Halorhodospira halophila: one gene and its partner. The protein of the gene in region 1 interacts with the protein of each later gene in a pairwise test. Links are inferred from orthologs where the notes say so. Each region holds a gene or a part of one and is shown in the gene's direction. Other genes may lie near its edges. The genes, in order: hflK and ftsH.

Evidence for each region.
Region 2: the proteins of hflK (region 1) and ftsH interact in binary tests that used the Escherichia coli proteins (3 or more experiments, as listed by UniProt). The link is inferred for Halorhodospira halophila from one-to-one orthologs.

What each region holds. Positions count from the first base shown.
Region 1 is NZ_NHSN01000011.1:34,035-39,459, reverse strand. Bases 1,368-4,204 are described here. They hold hflK (FtsH protease activity modulator HflK), read left to right. Parts: upstream 1,368-2,110; coding sequence 2,111-3,298; downstream 3,299-4,204. Other genes in these bases: hflC (protease modulator HflC), read left to right, coding at 3,298-4,204; hflX (ribosome rescue GTPase HflX), read left to right, coding at 1,368-2,020. Outside these bases: tRNA (adenosine(37)-N6)-dimethylallyltransferase MiaA, read left to right, coding at 1-356; RNA chaperone Hfq, read left to right, coding at 439-711; more of hflX, read left to right, coding at 740-1,367; more of hflC, read left to right, coding at 4,205-4,206; CCR79_RS03750 (DUF2065 domain-containing protein), read left to right, coding at 4,231-4,416; CCR79_RS03745 (ATP phosphoribosyltransferase regulatory subunit), read left to right, coding at 4,416-5,425.
Region 2 is NZ_NHSN01000025.1:41,994-51,785, reverse strand. Bases 3,629-6,523 are described here. They hold ftsH (ATP-dependent zinc metalloprotease FtsH), read left to right. Parts: upstream 3,629-4,044; coding sequence 4,045-6,003; downstream 6,004-6,523. Other genes in these bases: folP (dihydropteroate synthase), read left to right, coding at 6,003-6,523; CCR79_RS09545 (RlmE family RNA methyltransferase), read left to right, coding at 3,629-3,998. Also shown: carB (carbamoyl-phosphate synthase large subunit), read left to right, coding at 1-1,790; transcription elongation factor GreA, read left to right, coding at 1,787-2,263; CCR79_RS09560 (DUF4149 domain-containing protein), read left to right, coding at 2,306-2,779; ribosome assembly RNA-binding protein YhbY, read right to left, coding at 2,799-3,089; CCR79_RS09550 (hypothetical protein), read left to right, coding at 3,101-3,373; more of CCR79_RS09545, read left to right, coding at 3,360-3,628; more of folP, read left to right, coding at 6,524-6,851; glmM (phosphoglucosamine mutase), read left to right, coding at 6,879-8,246; tpiA (triose-phosphate isomerase), read left to right, coding at 8,315-9,064; preprotein translocase subunit SecG, read left to right, coding at 9,074-9,490. UniProt on the Escherichia coli protein: Acts as a processive, ATP-dependent zinc metallopeptidase for both cytoplasmic and membrane proteins. Plays a role in the quality control of integral membrane proteins.

The sequences.
Region 1 (5,425 bases):
AGGTCATCCTCGAGCCGCCGGAGCGTGCCTGGCTGCACCGGCGCATCGAGGCCCGTTTCCGGGCCATGCTCGCCGCCGGGCTGGTGGGCGAGGTGGTGGCGCTGCACCGCCGCGGCGATCTGGGCGAGGAACTCCCGGCGATTCGTGCGGTCGGATACAGGCAAGTCTGGCATTACCTGGAAGGCGCCTGCGACCACCCCACGATGATCCGCCGGGGGCTGCGCGCCACGCGTCAGTACGCCAAGCGCCAGATCACCTGGTTGCGCGGGCAGGACGACGGAGTCCGGTTCACGGCGGGCGACGGGCTGGAGGCGCGGGTTCACAGCTATGTCACCGGGGCCCTCGGGGGCGTGTGATACACTTTTCCCATGAGCAAGTGGCGCCCCTGCGGCGGGGTTCGCGGGTCATAACAACAACAATCATTGGGGGCGAATCGTCATGGCGAAGGGGCAGTCATTGCAGGAACCCTTTCTGAATACCCTGCGCAAGGAAAAGGTTCCGGTCTCGATCTACCTGGTCAATGGGATCAAGCTGCAGGGGCAGATCGAGTCCTTCGATCAGTTCGTGGTGCTGTTGCGCAACAACGTCAACCAGATGGTGTACAAGCACGCCATCTCGACCATCGTCCCGGCACGGCGCGTGCGCCTGCCGCAGCAGGGCGAAGAGGCATCCGCCGAGGCGGTCGTCGGCGAGGAGGCAAGCGATAACTAATCAGCGCAAGGGTAGCGGTCCGGCGGATCTGTTCGCCCGGCCTTCTGGGGGCGAACGGGCCGTGGTGCTGCACGTCCGGCTTCCAGGGGACGCCCTGGACGCCGCGGAGGAGTTCGAGGCGCTGGGTGACTCCGCCGGCGCCGAGGTGGTGGGCCGCTTTCGCCACCGACGCGACACCCCGGATCCGCGGACCTTCATCGGCCGCGGCAAGGTCGCCGAGCTGGCCGAGCGGGTGCGCGAACTGGACGCCGGGCTGGTGCTGGTTGACCAGCCGCTGTCGGCGGCTCAGGAGCGCAACCTGGAGACCGACCTGGGCTGCCGTGTGCTCGATCGCACCGGGCTGATCCTGGATATCTTCGCGCAGCGGGCGCGAACCTTCGAGGGCCGGCTCCAGGTGGAGCTGGCGCAGCTCAAGCACGTCGCCAGTCGCCTGGTCCGCGGCTGGTCCCACCTGGAGCGGCAGAAAGGCGGGATCGGCCTGCGTGGCCCGGGCGAGAAGCAGCTGGAGATGGACCGCCGGTTCATCGGCGGGCGCATCCAGCAGATCGAACGGCGCCTGGCCAAGGTGCGCCGAACCCGTGAGCAGGGCCGCAAGGCCCGGCGCAAGCGCGAGCTGCCCGTGGTCTCGCTGGTCGGCTATACCAACGCCGGCAAGTCCACCCTGTTCAATCACGTTACCGGCTCACAGCGCCTGGCCGAGGATCGGCTGTTCGCGACACTCGATCCCTCGTGGCGCCGCGTGGAGCTGGCCCGTGGCTCGGCGGCGGTGGTTTCGGATACGGTGGGCTTTATCAGCCGGCTGCCCCACGATCTGGTGGCGGCCTTCCGCTCGACCCTCGAGGAGGTCACCGACGCGGATCTGCTTCTTCACGTCATCGACGCCGGGGCCGAGGAGCGCGAGCACCAGATCGAGCAAGTGGAGGCGGTCCTCGCGGAACTCGGTGCCGATGCGGTGCCCACGCTGCGTGTCTACAACAAGGTGGATACCTGCGCCCTGGCGCCGGGCCGGATCGAGGACGACGAAGGCCTGGTGACCGGCGTACGGATCTCGGCGGCCACCGGTGAGGGGGTGGAAGCCCTGCTCGAGGCGGTGGCCGAGCGGCTCGGCCCGGAGCGCACCCGGCGCCGTGTCCATCTGCGGCCGGATCAGGGGCGCCTGCGTGCCCAGCTGTTCCGGCTCGGCTGTGTCATCGAGGAGCACTGCGCCGACGACGGCCAGCTCGCTCTGGAGGTGGAGCTCCCCGTGCATGAGCTGGAAAGGCTCCATGTCCGTGAGGGGCTGCCGCGCGGAGAGGTTGTCCCTACCTGACTTCGGTTGCGGTTGGCGGGGCAGCTCCCTAGAATCTGACCGTTCGACCGACCTGACGGCGGATCGTCTTAGTCACATACGGAGTCCCGAATGGCGTGGAATGAGCCCGGCGGCGGCAGCCGCGACCCCTGGGGCAGCGGCCCCAAAGGCGGCGGCAGTGGGGGGCCGCCCGATCTGGATGAGGTCTTCCGCAAGTTGCGTGAGCAGTTGCAGGGCCTGTTCGGCGGGCGCATGCCCAGCGGGCCCTCCCGCGGGCCCGGCGCAACCGGCATCGGCTTGCTGGCGCTCGGCGCCTTCGTGGTCTGGATGCTATCCGGCATCTATATCGTCGACCAGGGCTGGCGCGGGGTGGAGCTGACCTTCGGTCGCCACTCCGATACGACGGAGCCCGGGCCGCACTGGCACTGGCCGCGCCCCATCGGCCAGATCGAGCGGGTCAATGTCGACCAGCGGCGCATCGCCGAGGTCGGCTACGAGTCGATGCAGAATCGGGCCCGTCCCGTGCCGGCCGAGGCGCTGATGATCACCCGCGACGAGAACATCGTCGATGTGCGGATCGCGGCGCAGTACGAGGTCAATGATCCTTTCCTCTACCTGTTCAACTTCCGCTTGCCGGAGCAGACCCTCAAGCAGGTCACCGAGAGTGCCGTGCGCGAGATCATCGGCAAGCGTGAACTGCAGTATGTGCTCACCGAAGGCCGCACCGAGGTGGCGCAGGAGACCGGGCGGTTGCTCCAGGAGGTGATGGACGAGTACCGCACCGGGCTGCAAGTGGTGCAGGTGGCGGTCCAGGATATCCAGCCCCCCGAGCCGGTGCAGCCGGCCTTCGAGGACGCCATCCGCGCCCGGGAGGACGAGCAGCGCACCATCAACCGGGCCCAGGCCTACGCCAATGAGCTGATCCCGCGGGCCCAGGGCCAGGCGGCGCGCATTCTCGAGGAAGCAGACGGTTACCGCGAGCAGGTTATCGCCCAGGCCGAGGGTGACGCGGCCCGCTTCGAGGCGCTGGTGGCCGAGTACCGCAACGCACCGTCGCTGATGCGTCAGCGGATCTACCTCGAGACCATGGAGGAGATCCTCGGGCGCGTGCCCAAGGTGATGCTCGACTCCGAGTCCAGCCAGTCGCTGATGTACCTGCCGCTGGACAAGCTCATGGATCGCCGGAGTGGCACGACGGCGTTTGCCGGCGAATCCAATATCGATGTACCGCAGGAACGGGACGCCATCTCGCCGACGCAGCGAGCACGAGAGGCGCTCCGTGATAGGGGGACGCGCTGATGCGAATCCTGAAGAACGTCGTGTTGCCCCTGCTGGTGGTGGCCGCGATCCTCGGCTACTTCTCGGTGTTCACCGTCTCCGAGAAGGAGGTCGCGCTCAAGTTCCGGCTTGGTGAGATCATCAAGTCGGACTTTGATCCGGGGCTCCACTTCAAGACCCCGTTCGTGAACAACGTCCGCAAGTTCGACGCCCGGGTGCAGAACCTGGACGAGGAGCCGGAACGGTTCCTGACGGTGGAGCAGAAGAACCTGATCGTCGACTCCTTCGTGAAGTGGCGCGTGGATGATGCCGAGCGTTACTACACCACCGTCCGTGGTGAGCCGGAGCGGGCCAACCAACGCCTGCGCGAGATCATCCGCGATGCCCTGCGTGCCGAGTTCGGTAAGCGCACGGTGCAGGACATCATCTCCGGCGAGCGCGTGCAGATCATGGACATCCTGCGCGTGACCACCGCCGAGGCGGCGCAGAGCCTGGGGCTGGAGGTGCTCGATGTGCGCCTCAAGCGCATCGATCTGCCCGAGGACGTTACCGACTCGATCTTCGACCGCATGGTGGCGGATCGTGAGCGGGTCGCCCGCGAGATCCGCGCCCGCGGTGAGGAGGCCGGCGAGCGCATCCGCGCCGACGCCGACCGTCAGCGGACGGTGCTCCTCGCCGAGGCCTACCGGGACGGTGAGTCCCTGCGTGGTGAGGGTGATGCCACCGCGGCGGAGATCTACGCCAGCGCCTACAGCCAGGAGCCGGATTTCTTCGCCTTCCAGCGCAGCCTCAGGGCCTATCGCGAGTCCTTCCAGGGTGAGGACGATCTGTTCGTCCTGTCGCCGGACTCGCAGTTCTTCCGCTTCTTCGACGGCGGCGAGCAGCTGCCGGGGATGAACGGCGAGCTCGGGTCCCCCGATCAGGACTGACCGAGAGGGGGGATCGCCGTGGAGATGGGTGACCTGCTCACCGCGATCGCCCTCCTGCTGGTGATCGAGGGCATCCTCCCTGCAGCGAATCCCGGCGCCCTGCGCCGGGTGTTCCTGCAGGCCGCCGAGATGGATGATCGAAGCCTGCGGACCGTCGGCCTCCTGTCCATGGGGGTGGGCGTTCTGCTGCTCTACTGGGTGCGAGGTTAATGGATCGCAAGGCACGGTGGATGCTGCCGGACGGCGTCGACGAGCTGTTGCCGCCGGAGGCCGCACAGGCCGAGGCGTTGCGCCGTCGGCTGTTGGATCTCTTCGATTCCTGGGGGTATGAGCTGATCATGCCCCCTTTCATTGAGTACCTGGAGGCACTGCTCACCGGCACCGGCCGGGATCTGGACGTGCAGACCTTCAAGGTCACCGATCAACTCTCCGGGCGGACGCTGGGCGTGCGCCCCGACATCACCCCGCAGGCGGCCCGGATCGACGCCCATCAGCTGCGCCGCGAGGGCATCACCCGGCTGTGCTACATCGGCAGCACCCTGCAGGCGCGGGCCGAAGGGCCCGCCGGCAGCCGCAATGCCGTGCAGCTTGGCGCAGAGCTCTACGGCCACGCCGGGGTGGAGAGCGATCTGGAGGTGATCTCGCTGATGCTCGCCACGCTGCGCGCCGCCGGGGTGGAGCAGCTGCATCTGGATGTGGGGCACGTGGGTATCTTCGAGGCCCTGCTTGAGGACCTCGGCCTCGGCCCGGCCGCCGAGGAGGCCCTGCTTGATGCCCTGCAGCGCAAGGCCGGCGACGAGATCGCCGTCGTGCTCGCCGAGGCCGGCGTGGAGACGGCGCAGGCCGAGCGTCTTTCGGCGCTGGTCGGGCTGCACGGCGGCGTGGAGGTCCTAGAGCGGGCGCAGACGGTGCTCGGCTGGGCCGGTCCGGCTGTGGCCGAGGCGCTGGAGCAGCTGCGTGTGGTGGCCGACAGCCTGGCGCGGCGCGAGCCGGAGTTGCCGCTGCACCTGGATCTGGGCGAGCTGCGCGGCTACCGCTACCACACCGGGCTGGTGTTCGCCGCCTACACCCCGGGCTATGGGCAGGAGCTGGCGCGCGGTGGGCGCTACGACGGCATCGGCCGGGCGTTCGGGCGGCCGCGGCCGGCCACCGGCTACAGCGCCGACCTCAAGGCGCTGCTCAACCTCGGCGGCGGCGTTGCGGGGCCGGCTGGGGGTGG
Region 2 (9,792 bases), on another replicon or contig:
CCTCGACCCTGGACGACTGTGATGCCGGGGCGCTGCTGCGCCTCAAGCGGCGCGGTTTCTCCGATGCCCGTCTGGCGGCCCTGTGGGGCGTCAAGGAGTCCCAGGTGCGCCAGCGCCGCCGCGATCTGGGCGTGCGGCCGGTGTTCAAGCGGGTGGACTCCTGCGCCGCCGAGTTCCCCACCGCCACCGCCTACCTCTACTCCACCTACGAGGAGGAGTGCGAGGCAGAGCCGAGCGGACGCAAGAAGATCATGGTTCTCGGCGGCGGGCCGAACCGTATCGGGCAGGGGATCGAGTTCGACTATTGCTGCGTCCACGCCTCGCTGGCCCTTCGCGATGACGGCTACGAGACCATCATGGTCAACTGCAACCCCGAGACCGTCTCCACCGACTACGACACCTCGGATCGGCTTTACTTCGAGCCGTTGACCCTGGAGGACGTGCTGGAGGTGGTCGAGACGGAGCAGCCGGACGGGGTGATCGTCCAGTACGGCGGGCAGACGCCGCTGAAGCTCGCCCGCGAACTCGAGGCCGCCGGGACGCCGATCATCGGTACGACCCCGGACTCCATCGATCTGGCCGAGGACCGGGAGCGCTTCCAGGACATGATCGGCCGCATCGATCTGATGCAGCCGCCGAACCGCACCGCCCGCACGGAGACCGAGGCCCTGCAGCTGGCTGCCGAGATCGGTTATCCGCTGGTGGTGCGCCCCTCGTACGTCCTTGGTGGTCGGGCGATGGAGATCGTCTACGAGGAGAGCGAGCTGCGCCAGTACATGAACGAGGCCGTGCGGGTTTCGCACAACTCGCCGGTGCTGCTTGACCGCTTCCTCGACGATGCCGTGGAGGTCGACGTGGACGCCGTCAGCGACGGCGATCAGGTGGTGATTGGCGGCATCATGCAGCATATCGAGCAGGCCGGCGTCCACTCCGGCGACTCCGCCTGCTCTATCCCGCCCTACACGCTGGGGCAGGATGTGCAGGATCGGATCCGCGAGCAGGTGCGCCTGCTCTCCCGGGAGCTCGGGGTGGTCGGGCTGATGAACGTGCAGTTCGCCATCCAGGGGCAGCGCATCTTCCTACTGGAGGTCAACCCGCGCGCCTCGCGGACCGTGCCCTACGTCGCCAAGGCGTGTGGCGTGCCGCTGGCCAAGGTGGCCGCCCGCTGCATGGCCGGCCGCACCCTGGCGGAGCAGGGGGTGGTGAACGAGGTCATCCCTAACTACTATTCCGTAAAAGAGGCGGTCTTCCCGTTCCTCAAGTTCCCCGGTGTTGATCCCATCCTCGGTCCGGAGATGAAGTCTACCGGCGAAGTGATGGGTATTGGCGCCTGTTTCGGGGAGGCCTACGCGAAGGCTCAGCTGGCTGCGGGGGTGACCCTGCCGCGGGGCGGCTGTGCCTTTGTCAGTGTGCGTGAGGTGGACAAGGAGGCAGCGGTCGAGGTGGCGCGGGACCTGGTTCGGCGCGGCTTTCGCTTGATCGCCACCCATGGCACCGCGGCCGCCCTCGAGGAGGCGGGCCTGGAGGTGCGCCGGATCAACAAGGTCATCGAGGGTCGGCCGCATGTCGTGGACGCCATCAAGAACGACGAGATCGATCTGATCGTGAATACCACCGAGGGGCGGCAGGCCATTGCCGACTCCTACTCGATCCGCCGCGAGGCGCTGCAGCGCAAGGTCTGCTACACGACGACCATCGCGGGTGCCCGGGCCACGTGCCTGGCACTGGATCACATGAAGGACTGGGAGGCCCGCCCCCTTCACGCCCTGCACAGGGAGATGACGGGATGAGCAAGATACCGTTGACGGTTCGTGGCGCAGAGAAGCTGCGTGAGGAGCTTCAGCGGCTCAAGCACGAGGATCGCCCGCGGGTCATCCAGGCGATTGCCGAGGCGAGGGAACACGGCGACCTAAAAGAGAACGCCGAGTATCACGCCGCGCGCGAGCAGCAGAGTTTTATTGAGGGCCGTATCCAGGAGATCGAGGGCAAACTGTCCAACGCCCAGATCATTGACCCGGCGACGGTGCAGGCGGCCCCGAAGATCGTCTTCGGGGCGACCGTGGCGCTCGAGGACACCGACACCGAGGAGACGGTCAGCTATCAGATCGTTGGCGAGGACGAGGCGGACATCAAGCAGCACCTCATCTCGGTCAACTCGCCCATCGCCCGCGCGCTGATCGGCAAGGAGGAGGGTGACGAGGCCGTGGTGCAGGCCCCGGGCGGTGAGCGGACCTATGAGATCGTCGAGGTCCGCTATGAGTAGGTGCGGGCAGCTTGCCCGCAGCGGCCCGGCGGTGGAGGTGCGGTGCTGATCCGCGCGGCCGAGCGGGTGGCGCTGACGATGCTGGCCGGCGCGCTGTGGAGCGTCGGCTACATCGTCTCGCCATTGCTGTTTCGCACGCTGGAGGACACCGCCCAGGCGGCGGCGTTGGTCGGCGAGATCACCGGCCTGGTGGCTTGGATCGCCCTGGTGTGTGCCGCGCTGCTGATACCGACACAGTTGCGCCACCGGATCCGTCCGCTGGCGGCCCACTGGCGGCTGTGGCTGCTGGTGCTGTTGGCGGTCGTGCTGGCGGTGGGAGAGTTCTGGGTGCGGCCACCGATGGCGGTTTTAACTGAGCAGGCCGGTGAAGTCGGGTACCTCTCGGCCCTGCGTGCCGCCGAAAGCCTCTACTTCGTGGCCAGTGCCATTGCGCTGGTCCTGGTACTCGGCGGGATCGAACCGCGGCTGGCGGCAGGTGACGGTGATGCCGTCGACACCGCGGAACAGGGACGCTGAGCGTCTGCCGCGCGGGAGCTCAGATCAGGACTTGGCTCTTCTCCGGGTTCTCTCGATAGAGCAGGACGATCCGCCCGATGGTCTGGACCACGATCGCCCCGGTCTGTTCGGCAATCTCCTCGGTCATGGCCTGGCGCTCCTCCTTGCTGGCGCCGGCGAGCTTCACCTTGATCAGCTCGTGGTCGTCCAGGGCACGCTCAATCTCCTCCAGGACCCCCTCGCTGAGGCCGGCGGCCCCGGTCAGGACGACGGGCTTGAGGGCGTGGCCGAGCCGGCGGAGTTGCTTGAGTTGATCCGGATCTAGATGCATGGAGGTGTTTGGTGCCTGGTGACGATAAAGCAAGAAGGCTATCACGCCGTGGCGTGGTCCGGGCAAGCGGCGGGCCGCTGCGCGAGGTCAAGATCGAGCTGGGTGTGGTGGTGCTGGTGATCATCTCGGCGTACTTCCTGACGCTGGGTCTCGATCTCGCCGCCTGGCAGGAGGCGCTCGGCGTGCTGGTGGTCGCCAGCCTGGGTGCCGGCTGGGTCGTGCTGCGCGCACGTGCCGTGGCGCGCCGCCGCGTGGCGGAAGGGGGCGGGCATGGCGGCCTGTAGGCGGCGGCGCAGCGGCTGCAACTCCCGGGCCCGGCGGAGCCGGCACGAAAGCGATCCGTTCGTCCGCCGTGCCCGTGCTGAGGGGTGGCGCTCGCGGGCAGCACTTAAGCTCGAGGCGATCGACCAGCGCGACGGGCTCCTGCGCCCCGGTCAGGTGGTTGTTGACCTGGGCGCCGCACCCGGTGGGTGGTCGCAGCTGGCGGCGCCGAAGGTGGGCGCGTCGGGGTTGGTCGTCGCCATCGACCTGCTGGAGATGGAACCCCTGCCCGGGGTTACGTTCGTCCACGCCGACTTTTCCACCGACGACGGGCTGCGCGCCGTGGAGACCGCGCTGGGCGGGCGCCCGGTGGATGTGGTGCTCTCCGACATGGCGCCGAATCTGACCGGGCACAGCGCGGTGGATCAGCCGGCGGCGATGGGGCTGGCGGAACTCGCCGCCGACTTTGCCGGTCAATTCTTGCATAAGGATGGTGACTTCCTCGTCAAGGTCTTCCACGGCGAGGGGTTCGACACGTTCCGCGGCGAGCTGACACGGCGCTTCTCCCGCGTCCTCTCTCGCAAACCGGACGCCTCCAGGTCGGGCAGTCGGGAGGTCTACCTTCTGGCTCGCGGTCCGACGGTATAGTAAGGTGCCTATCAGGTGCCGCATTCAGGCAGATTGAGGTGACGCCGTGAGCGACATGGCCAAGAATCTGATCCTTTGGGTCATCATCGCCGTCGTGCTGATGTCCGTATTCAGCAACTTCCAGGAGCAGTCGGCGGATGTGACCGAGAAGGTCCCCTACTCCGAGTTCCTCAACGAGGTCGAGCGCGGCAATATCCGCGAGGTGCTGATCCGGGGCGAGGAGATCACCATCCAGCACGCCGACGGCAACGAGTACCTGACCTTCAACCCCGAGGTGGACAACCGGGCGCTGATCGGCGAACTGCTCGAGCACGGCGTCACCATCGATGCGGAGCGGGCTGAGGAAGACAGCATGCTCCTGCAGATCCTCATCTCGTGGACGCCCTTCCTGCTGCTGATCGCCGTGTGGATCTACTTCATGCGCCAGATGCAGGGAGGCGGTGGCGGCCGCGGGGCGATGTCCTTCGGCAAGAGCAAGGCCAAGATGATGACCGAGGAGCAGAGCAAGCACAGCTTCTCGGACGTGGCCGGCTGCGACGAGGCCAAGGAGGACGTCAAGGAGCTTGTGGACTTCCTGCGCGACCCAAGCAAGTTCCAGAAGCTCGGCGGGACCATCCCGCGCGGCGTGCTCATGGTCGGGCCGCCGGGAACCGGCAAGACCCTGCTCGCCAAGGCCATCGCCGGCGAGGCGCGGGTGCCGTTCTTCTCCATCTCCGGGTCGGACTTCGTCGAGATGTTCGTCGGCGTCGGCGCCTCCCGGGTGCGGGACATGTTCCAGCAGGCCAAGAAGCAGGCGCCGTGCATCATCTTCATCGATGAGCTGGACGCCGTCGGCCGTCAACGCGGCGCCGGGCTCGGTGGTGGTCACGACGAGCGCGAGCAGACGCTAAATCAGATGCTCGTCGAGATGGACGGTTTCGAGGGCAGCGAGGGCATCATCGTCATCGCCGCCACCAACCGGCCGGACGTGCTCGACCCGGCACTGCTGCGCCCCGGCCGCTTCGACCGCCAGGTGGTGGTGCCGCTGCCGGATGTGCGCGGACGCGAGCAGATCCTGAACGTGCACATGCGCAAGGTGCCCATGGCCGACGACGTCCGGCCCGAGATCATCGCCCGCGGAACGCCGGGCTTCTCCGGGGCCGATCTGCAGAACTTGGTCAACGAGGCGGCGCTGTTCGCAGCGCGGGCCAACAAGGAGGCCGTCGATCAGACGGACTTCGAGCAGGCCAAGGACAAGATCATGATGGGCTCCGAGCGCAAGTCCATGGTGATGAAGGAAGACGAGAAGAAGCTCACGGCCTACCACGAGGCTGGGCACGCCATCGTCGGCCTGCGCACCCCGGAGCATGATCCGGTCCATAAGGTGACGATCATCCCACGCGGTCGTGCGTTGGGCGTGACCATGTTCCTCCCGGAAGAGGATCGGTACAGCTACACCAAGCAGCGCCTGGACAGCATGATTGCCAGCCTCTTTGGCGGCCGGATCGCCGAGGAGCTGATCTTTGGCAACGACCGGGTCACCACCGGTGCCCAGAACGACATCCAGCGGGCCACCGAGATTGCCCGCAACATGGTCACCAAGTGGGGGCTCTCGGCGCGGCTTGGCCCGCTTGCCTACGGCGAAGAGGAGGGCGAAGTCTTCCTCGGCCGCTCGATGGCGCAGCAGAAGGAGGTCTCGGACGAGACGCAGCACGCCATCGACGAGGAGGTCCGGGCGGTGATCGACAGCAACTACACCGCCGCGGAGAAGATCCTCCAGGAGAACCTGGAAAAGCTCCATATCATGGCCGATGCCCTGATGAAGTACGAGACCATCGACCGCGACCAGATCGATGACATCATGCAGGGCAAGGAGCCCCGGCCGCCCAAGGGGTGGCAGGATCGCGATCAGGGCGGTGGCTCCACCGACGAGGGCGAGACGGTCGGGGTTGACGACCAGGCCGAAACGGATGGCAAGGACGACGGCCGCGAGGGACCCATCGGCGGACCCGTAGGCGAACACTGATGGTGGCGTTGTCCGACGGGGCGGTTCTCCATTGCGGGGGCCGCCCCCTCTCGTTAGATCGGCCGCGGGTTATGGGCGTGCTCAACGTGACCCCGGACTCCTTTTCGGACGGGGGCCACTTCCTCGACCTGGAGCAGGCGCGCGCCCATGCCCGGCGGATGGTGGCCGAGGGCGCCGACCTGATCGATGTCGGAGGCGAGTCGAGCCGCCCCGGTGCGCCGCCGGTGCCGCTGGAGCAGGAGCTTGAGCGAGTGGTCCCGGTCGTCGAGGCCCTGGCCCGCGAGGTCGATTGCCCGATCTCCGTGGACACCTACAAGCCCGAGGTGGCCCGCGAGGCGGTAGCCGCCGGGGCGGGTTTGATCAACGACATCCGTGCGCTGCAGGAGCCGGGGGCCGCGGAGGCAGCCGCCGGGCTGGGCGTCCCAGTGTGTCTGATGCACATGCAGGGTCAGCCCCGGACCATGCAGGATGCGCCGAGCTACAATGACGTGGTGACCGAGGTGGCCGAATGCTTGGCGGAACGGATGGCCGCCGCCGAGGAGGCCGGGCTGCCACGCGAGCGCATGCTGCTCGATCCGGGGTTCGGTTTCGGTAAGACGCTGGAGCACAACTACCAGCTGCTCCGGCACCTGGATCGGATCGTGGCGCTCGGACCACCGGTGCTCGTCGGCATGTCGCGCAAGTCCATGATCGGCAAACTGCTGGATCGCCCGGTGGAGGAGCGGTTGCCAGGCAGCCTGGCGGCGGCGGCCGTCGCCGTGTACCAGGGGGCACGGATCATTCGTGCCCACGATGTTGGGGCGACCGCCGACGCGGTGCGGGTGGCAGCGACGGCCGCGAGCGCCTAGGCAAGTGCACTGAAAGGGAACACGGACTTGGCCGAGCAGAGAATCTATTTCGGAACCGATGGCATCCGCGGGCGGGTCGGCGAGGCGCCGATCACCCCGGACTTCGTCCTCAGGCTGGGCTGGGCGGCTGGCCGTGTCCTCGTCGGCGAGGGGCAGCGCAAGGTGGTCATCGGCAAGGACACCCGGCTGTCCGGGTACATGTTCGAGTCCGCCCTCGAGGCCGGTTTCGCGGCCGCCGGCGTGCACAGTCTGATGCTCGGGCCCATGCCGACCCCGGCCATTGCCTACCTGACGCGGACCCTCCATGCCCGGGCCGGTGTCGTCATCAGCGCCTCGCACAACCCGCATTACGATAACGGGATCAAGTTCTTCGGCCCGGATGGCTACAAGCTCGACGACGCCACCGAAGAGGCCATCGAGCGACTGCTCCAGGACGGGCCGCCGCAGATGGTCCCCTGCCAGGAGCTGGGCCGCGCGACCCGTATCAACGACGCGGTCGGGCGGTACATCGAGTTCTGCAAGGGCTCTGTGGGTCGGCGCATCGACCTGCGCGGTCTCCGGGTCGTGGTTGACTGCGCCCACGGTGCCACCTACCAGGCGGCACCGGCGGTGCTCCGCGAGCTGGGTGCCGAGGTGGTGCTCATCGGCCACGAGCCGGACGGGCTGAACATCAATGTCGATCACGGCTCCCAGCACCCGGAGCGTCTGTGCCGGCGGGTGGTGGACGAGTCCGCGGATGTCGGTGTGGCGTTCGACGGCGACGGCGACCGGGTGATCATGGCCGACCGGTCCGGCCGCCTGATCGATGGCGATGGTCTGCTCTATATCATCGCTACGGCCCGGGTGGCCCGTGGTCAGGCGTGCGGACCGGTGGTCGGCACCCAAATGACCAACCTCGGCCTGGAGGTGGCGCTGCAGGAGCTGGGGCTTCCCCTGGAGCGGACCCGGGTGGGCGACCGTTATGTCCTCGAGCGGCTGCTGCAGGTCGGCGGTGTGCTGGGCGGTGAGTCCTCCGGTCATATCATCTGCCTGGATCGGACCACCACCGGCGACGGGCTGATCTCGGCGCTGCAGGTGCTCGAGGCCATGGTGACCACCGGCCGGCCGCTGGATGAGCTGGTCGCCGGGATGCAGTACTATCCACAGCGTCTGGTCAATGTGCCGATCGAGCGTGGCGTGGACGTACTCGGGTTGCCGGCGGTCAACGAAGCGGTCAGCGAGGCCGAGCAAGAGCTCGGCGAACGGGGGCGGGTGTTGTTGCGTCCGTCGGGGACAGAGCCGCTGCTGCGGGTGATGGTCGAGGGCGCCGACGGGGCGCAGGTGGATCGCCTGGTCGAGTCGCTGGCGGAGACCGTGGCCAGCGCGGCCCGGGGTGCGGCCACCGACCCGATTTGATTTCAGTCGCTTGTGTAGATAGGCTTCGTCAGCTTCACAGGAATCCATAGACAGGGTTGGGTCTAGGCATGCGGCGCAAGATCATTGCTGGTAACTGGAAGATGAACGGCGACCAGGATCTGGTCCGCCGCGTTGCGGAGCACGCTGCCGACAGCGGTGGCGATGCCGAGCTGGCGGTCTGCCCGCCGTATCCCTTGCTCGCGGCGGCCGCATCGCAGCTGCCATTCGGTGTGGCGCTGGGTGCGCAGGACGTCAGCGAGTACGAGTCGGGCGCCTACACCGGCGAAGTGTCGGCGGGCATGCTGCTCGAGGCGGGGTGCCGTTACGTGATCGTCGGGCACTCGGAGCGTCGGACGCTCTACGGCGAGGACAACGGCCGGGTGGCCGGCAAGTTCGTGGCGGCGCGCAATGCCGGGCTGACCCCGATCCTGTGCGTTGGCGAGACCCTGGCCGAGCGAGATGCCGAGCGCACCGAGACTGTGGTAGGTGAACAGCTCGACGCTGCCATCGACGCCGTGGACGGGGCGGCCTTCCAGGGGGCGGTCATCGCCTATGAGCCGGTCTGGGCCATTGGGACCGGGCGGACCGCAACCCCGGAACAGGCGCAGGCGGTGCACGCTTTCATCCGTCAGCGCGTTGCGGAGCGCGATGGCAATGAGGTGGCCGACCAGCTGCGCATCCTCTACGGGGGCAGCATGAAGGCGGACAATGCCGCCGAGCTCCTGGCCCAGCCGGATATCGACGGCGGTCTGATCGGTGGCGCGTCGCTGGATCCCGACAGCTTCCTTTCGATTTACAACGCAGCCGCGGAGGGCTGAGGTAGACCCATGTTTGAAGCGTTGCTTGCCGTCCATATCGTCATCGCCGTTGCCCTGGTGGTGCTGGTCCTGCTGAACCAGGGGAAGGGCGCTGACATGGGAGCCGCCTTCGGCAGCGGTGCCTCGAGCACCGTCTTCGGCTCGCGCGGCGCAGCGACCTTCATGACCAAGCTGATTGCGACCCTGGGTACGACCTTCTTCCTGACCAGCCTGGGGCTGGCGGTGATCGCCTCGCAGGGGATCGGCGGCGGCGCTTCGGTGATTGGCGACGACGACGTGCTCGAGAGCGAGGAAGAGACGGAAGAGGAGGATCCGGAGGCGCCGGCGGCTCCGGACATGCCGGCGGAGCAGGAGGCCCCCGCGCCTGAGGCGCCGGGTCAGCCGGTGGAGCCGGACGCGCCTGCGGAAGAGGGTGAAGCGGAGTAGCCCCTTTTCCGCGATTGCGGGATTGAATCGCGGGATCAGGGTTGCTATCATGCGTCCCGCGTTGGGGCAGAGTAAACGCCCAACCGCAACTGTCTACGTGCCGAAGTGGTGGAACTGGTAGACACGCCGTCTTGAGGGGGCGGTGGCGAAAGCCGTGCCGGTTCGAGTCCGGCCTTCGGCACCATCTATATCTCTCCTTCCTCAGCGCGCACTCGCGCGATATCCCGCACCCTGATCGTCCCTGTCTGGTCACGCCGGTTGGCGGGATTGATTTCCCGCAACCGTCACGATCGTTTGTCGGC